DNA from 2 places in the Serratia proteamaculans genome. Region 1 is predicted to be linked to the other one. Evidence: predicted binding sites of a transcription regulator. Region 1 holds the regulator's gene; the other holds the start of a gene.
What was found. Region 1 encodes Fur, which represses iron uptake genes when iron is present. Its sites were predicted from a motif close to ATAATAATGAGAACNACTATCAA; they were not measured.
Positions count from the first base shown of each region.

Region 2: a site for Fur is predicted at 1,036-1,058, ahead of sodA (superoxide dismutase [Mn]). Genes of this name have one in related genera too.

Region 1 covers NZ_OX461105.1:1,297,203-1,300,458, reverse strand. The annotation lists gene fldA (flavodoxin FldA) at 1-437, shown strand, start outside; gene fur (ferric iron uptake transcriptional regulator) at 758-1,204, shown strand; gene QOT07_RS06040 (glycosyltransferase) at 1,403-3,256, opposite strand, start outside.
Region 2 covers NZ_OX461105.1:54,895-58,150, forward strand. The annotation lists gene QOT07_RS00240 (methyl-accepting chemotaxis protein) at 1-212, opposite strand, end outside; gene sodA (superoxide dismutase [Mn]) at 337-957, opposite strand; gene fdhD (formate dehydrogenase accessory sulfurtransferase FdhD) at 1,085-1,921, opposite strand; gene fdnG (formate dehydrogenase-N subunit alpha) at 2,066-3,256, shown strand, end outside.

The DNA of each region.
Region 1 (3,256 bases):
GCGAAATTCACGACATCGCCAAAAGCAGCAAAGAAGACCTGGAAGGTTTCGATATCCTGTTGCTCGGCATCCCAACCTGGTACTACGGCGAAGCCCAGTGTGACTGGGATGATTTCTTCCCGACGCTGGAAGACATCGACTTCAACGGCAAGCTGGTAGCGCTGTTCGGCTGTGGCGATCAGGAAGACTACGCAGAATATTTCTGTGATGCGATGGGTACCATCCGCGACATCATTGAACCGCGTGGTGCCGCCATTGTCGGCCACTGGCCAACTAAAGGCTACCATTTCGAAGCCTCTAAAGGATTGGCAAGCGACAGCCATTTCATCGGCCTGGCGATTGACGAAGATCGTCAACCGGAGCTGACCAACGAACGTGTTGAAGGCTGGGTAAAACAAATCGTCGAAGAGCTGAGCCTGGCCGAAATTGTCGGGTAACGCCAAAGGTTGAACAAAAGCCCTGCAGAGTGCATAGTGTTGCCGGCAGGGCCATCATTGGCAGTACTGATTACTGCAATCGAAGATACAAATTTGTAACTTCCCACATCGTCAAGGTAGACTGAGTTATCGGTTTATCCCGCCCATCAAGACGTTGCGTGTGTGACATGCAATAGTGCAATTATATCTTTGTTAACAACCGGCGGTTTCTATTTAGGTCAACCGGTTCTATAATGAGACGCAATTAACTCTTTGTGCCGACCGATGCCACAGGCGAGAACGCCTCAACTTGATTAGCATAGTAACAGGACTGAATCCGCATGACTGACAACAACACCGCATTGAAGAAGGCCGGCTTAAAAGTCACGCTTCCGCGACTCAAAATCCTGGAAGTACTGCAAAATCCGGAATGCCATCACGTCAGTGCGGAAGATCTGTACAAAAAACTGATAGATATGGGCGAAGAAATTGGCCTGGCTACAGTTTACCGCGTACTGAACCAATTTGATGATGCCGGTATCGTGACCCGTCACAACTTCGAAGGCGGCAAGTCCGTGTTCGAACTGACCCAGCAGCATCACCACGATCACCTGATTTGCCTGGACTGCGGCAAAGTGATCGAATTCAGCGATGAATCTATCGAAGCGCGTCAGCGTGATATCGCCAAACAACACGGCATCAAGCTCAGCAATCACAGTCTGTACCTGTACGGCCACTGTGCAATTGGTGACTGCCGCGAAGACGACACTCTGCACGACAAAAAATAATGCCCTTAACCGGCATCAAGAACCGCCTTAACGGCGGTTTTTTTATGCCTGCGACGAGCGGATAAAAAAATCCCCGGACAGGTCCGGGGAAAGTTCACAGCTTGAAATACGACAATTGCAGCGGCACTTCTCTCTCACTTCCCACTTACACTCACTTCACCGTCAACTCACCCGCCGACACGCGGATGGGCAAACTCTTCACAGCTCATACTCAAGAAACAGCAGCCGGTCAAAGAACAACGACCAGGCCTGATCGAATACACCACGGACACGGAACCCTTTGTTCAGATAAATTTGGCTGGCCTCACTGCTTTGCCATACACACAGCACAATGTTTTTCGCCTGGTGCCGATCAGCCTGCTGCTTTATCAGGGCGAACATCGGGTTAAAATGCCCCTGTCCGCGAAACTGGCTTTCAATCGCCAGGCTACAGATAAAATAATCATCCTCAGTGCACAGGCTTTGCACAAAGTGATCGTAAGCCTCATCAAGCGGCTTCAGTTCATCGCGGTAGTGGTAATCCGCTTTTACGCCATACAGCTCACTGACAGTAGCCGCATTGAAAAAGCCGACAAACGTCCCGCGCCGATCGTAAGCCACCGTGATCAGATCCAGATAAGGCTCGATATTTTGTGCCTGCTGTACCGACACCAGATCCAGCCCGGCCCGGTTGCCAGCAGAACAGTACTCCAGGTAGCTGGTACTAAAAATCAGCTTCGCCATGCGGGTTTTATCTGTTTCACTCGCCTGCCGTCCCGGTAGAAAATGCAATGATCCCCCCGACTCCGACAACACCGCATCCCCCTCTCCTGTGGTCTGGCACCAGTAATTACCCGCCGTAATCTGCCGCCGGTTATCGGCGATCAGGTATTCTCCAAACAGTTGATTTACCCGATCAAGCTGGCGGTCATGGGAAAGCACGGAATAATAGTGGTAATGGTCGATATCGGAACGGATCTGCGCTGGATAGGCCATACGCGGCACTTCATCGACGGTAAATATTTCCGCATGGCGTGCCAGATCCAAGGGTTGTTCAAGCCGCCAATCCACCTGCTCCAAACGGCTGACACATTGCAGATAACTGCGTTGCTCTTCCTGTGACAGCGGTAACCGTTCATCGGTGATCACATCCTCCAACAGGCGCATGCCACGGACTCCGCAGGTGACCGCCTGCGGGTCAGCGTTATACAGGACACCGTAATCCCGGCAGAAGCGATCATGACTGAGGAACGTACAGCCTATATAGCGACTCCACAGTTGATAAAAGGGATCAAACAGCTTCCGTTCATAAACCGAATTCTTGTCCGGGACTTCGCCACTTTCCGCCGCATAGATCTGATCCAACCCCGCCAGCATCTGGCACAGCGAGATATCCCCCTTGCGGCTGACTATCATGCCGGTTTCATCGAGAAACAGATTCAGCCAGCTGACGTGGCTGACCTCGCCCCCAGCCAGAAACTGAAGATAATCTGGCAGTTCAGGCTTGATCAAAAACAGCGTCGCCGATCGGTGGGGTATGGTATCGATATCCATGTACAGCCCCCCCATCTCGATCAAAATCAGAAAGCGGAAGTAGTCGGAAAGCGTGGCGTAATAGCGCTTATCATGCAGTTGATGGATAAAGCCCAGGTTGTCGCCGACCCTTTTTTGCGCCAGTTCGCTCAGTGAATGCACCTGCAGGCGATGATTACCGGCATCATACTCCCCCAGGTAGCCACCTTTTCTCACCGGTACGGGGATGAAATACGCATCCCTTGCCAGTTGCTGCGCGTCCCAAACCCACAACATGCCGACCCAGTCAGTCGTCTCGGCGCTAGCCACCGCCTGCTGCGCGTCCCCCCATTGGGAGATAACCTCTCTGGCATCGTCAGGGATAGCGCCCCCCAGCCAGATTCGGTGCAGCCGTTTTTCACTCGCTGCCAGCGGGCGGGTAGGAACGCAAAAGAGTGAAGAACAGCGGGCGGCATCGAATAAATGCCCATGTGCCGTCAGCCATTCACGCAGTTGAGTGACCCCACGCTGAAAACGTTCCAATATGACCAACGAGGCTTC
Region 2 (3,256 bases), 1.2 Mb from region 1:
AGTGCACGGTTGTATTTGGCCTGATTGATCTCGTCGTTCAGCCGGTTGCTGAAGTCGATGCGATCGGCGCGGGATTCGATAATATGCAGATACTGCGCGCCGGTTCCGGCGATGATTGCCGTCAGCAACAGCATCAGACCAAATCCAAGGCCCAGCTTTTTACCCACGGTGAGATGAACGAATTTTCCTGCCAATGTTTGCAATGCCGCCATAGTGATTTTCCTTTCCGGGCGAACGTCAATTGAACAAACTATCGGCAAAGGAAGGTCAAACTTTAGCGAATTTTGGGCAAAAAAATGCCCGCATTAAGCGGGCATCTTCATAGCCGGGGACGAATTACTTCTTCGCCGCGAAGCGTGCTGCTGCTTCGTCCCAGTTAACCACGTTCCAGAATGCCTTGATGTAATCTGGACGTTTGTTCTGATATTTCAGGTAGTAAGCGTGTTCCCATACGTCCAGGCCGACGATTGGGAAGCCTGAAGCGCCGGCAACGGCTTCGCCCATCAGCGGGCTGTCCTGGTTAGCGGTAGAGACCACAGCCAGTTTGTCGCCTTTCAGCACCAGCCAGGCCCAACCTGAACCGAAGCGGGTCGCTGCGGCTTTCTCGAATTCTTCCTGGAATTTCTCAACGCTGCCGAAATCACGTTCGATAGCGGCTTTCAGATCGCCACCCAGCGTGGTGCCGATTTTCAGGCCTTTCCAGAACAGGCTGTGGTTAGCATGGCCACCGGCGTTGTTACGCATGAAGGTGCGCTTGTCAGCAGGGACTTTATCCAGGTCCTGGATCAGTTCTTCAACGCCGTATTGAGCCAACTCTGGGTAGGCTTCCAGCACGGTGTTGGCGTTGTTAACGTAAGTCTGGTGATGTTTGGTGTGATGGATTTCCATCGTCTGCTTGTCGAAATGCGGTTCCAGTGCGTCGTAGGCGTACGGCAGGGATGGCAGTGAATAACTCATGATCATCATCTCCAATGGTATAGGGGCGGCGCAATATGTGAGCACCGCGTAAGCAGTCGGATCATTATAGTTATTTAAATGATATTGAAAATGATTATCAATGCCCTACTTATTGTAGGGTTTTTGGTTAGTCCACAATACGCTGCGGGTGGGTAAACACCGTGGCGCGGCCGGGTTTGCTGAAGCCGACCAGCGTCAGGTTGCTGCGTTCGGCAATTTCCACCGCCAGTGAGGTGGCCGCAGAAACCACAAACAGGATCTCGACGCCGCACATGGCCGATTTTTGCACCATTTCGTAACTGGCGCGGCTGGAAACCAGGATAGCTCCCTGCTGCCAGTCTTGTTTCGCGCGCACCCCGAGCAGCTTGTCGAGTGCGACGTGGCGACCTACATCTTCACAGCCACCCAGCAGTTCACCCTGTGGCGAAATCCAACTGGCGGCGTGGGTACAACCGGTGAGTTGGCCGACGGCCTGCACCTGCTTGAGTTGCCCCAGGGCACGGTCGAGGTTGGTGAGGGAAAAGGTCTGGGTGAACGGCAAAGCAGGCAGCGGGCGAAAAATATCCGCCAACTGTTCGATGCCACACACCCCGCAGCCGGTGCGGCCTGCCATGGCGCGGCGACGTTCTTTTAAACCGGCAAAGCGACGGCTGGAGAGCTCGATTTGCACCTCCAGTCCATTACAAGTTTGGTTAATCTCTATACTGTAGATATCGCGCGGTGACTCAATGATGCCTTCGGACAGAGAAAAACCCAGGGCGAAGGCCTCCAGATCCTTGGGGGTACACATCATCACCACGTGAGAGATGCCGTTGTAGACCAGTGCGACCGGAACCTCTTCCGCCAGCCAATCCTGTTGTGCGGTAGTGAGTTGCCCACGTTGATAAACCTGAGACTGGGTTACCCCCGTGAGCAAGGTCTCATTGATGTCATTGATATGTTGGTCTGGCTTTATATTGTTCACTTAAGTGGCACCTGTCTGTAACAACCACATACACGCTGTGGTAATATTGCCGCGTAAAAACAACAGTAATTTTAGCGCTTCCCGCTTCCAGGGGGAAAGCGCCATTTGAAACAATGTGACAATCGCAAGTGAAAGGAGACCCCCATGCAGGTCAGCAGAAGGCAGTTCTTTAAGATCTGCGCTGGCGGTATGGCAGGGACGACGGTGGCTGCTCTGGGCTTTGCCCCGGAAGTGGCGTTAGCGGAAACCCGGCAGTACAAACTGCTGCGCGCCCGTGAAACCCGTAATACCTGTACGTATTGTTCCGTCGGCTGTGGGCTGTTGATGTACAGCCTTGGTGATGGCGCCAAAAACGCCAAAGAAAGCATTTTCCACATTGAAGGCGACCCGGATCACCCGGTCAACCGCGGCGCGCTTTGCCCGAAAGGCGCAGGTTTGGTCGACTTCATCCACAGCGCCAGCCGTCTCCAATACCCGGAGTACCGTGCGCCAGGCTCTGATAAATGGCAGCGCCTCAGTTGGGACGACGCCTTCACCCGCATCGCCAAGCTGATGAAGGAAGACCGTGACGCCAACTTCGTTAAAACCAACGAACAGGGCGTGACCGTCAACCGCTGGCTGAGTACCGGCATGCTGTGTGCCTCGGCTTCCAGTAACGAAACCGGTTATTTAACGCAAAAATTTAGTCGCGCTCTCGGCATGCTTGCCGTAGACAACCAAGCACGTGTCTGACACGGACCAACGGTAGCAAGTCTTGCTCCAACATTTGGTCGCGGTGCGATGACCAACCACTGGGTTGATATCAAGAACGCGAATCTGATTATCGTCATGGGCGGTAATGCGGCGGAAGCGCATCCGGTGGGGTTCCGCTGGGCGATGGAAGCCAAAATACACAATAAAGCCAAGCTGATCGTCATCGATCCGCGCTTTACCCGTACCGCATCGGTGGCGGATTTCTACACGCCGATCCGTTCCGGGACCGACATTGCCTTCCTGTCGGGCGTGTTGCTGTACCTGATGACCAACGACAAGATTAACCGCGAATACGTCCACGCCTATACCAACGCCAGCCTGCTGGTGCGGGAAGACTTTACCTTCGAAGACGGCCTGTTCAGCGGTTATGACGCGGAGAACCGCAAGTACGATAAAACCACCTGGAACTACCAGTTCGACGAAAACGGCTTCGCCAAGCGTGATCTGACGCTGCAGGACCCGCGCTGCGTGTGGAACCTGCTGAAACAGCACGTCAGCCGTTATACGCCGGAGGTGGTGAACAATATCTGCGGTACGCCGACCGAAGATTTCATCAAGGTCTGTGAATACATCGCCGAAACC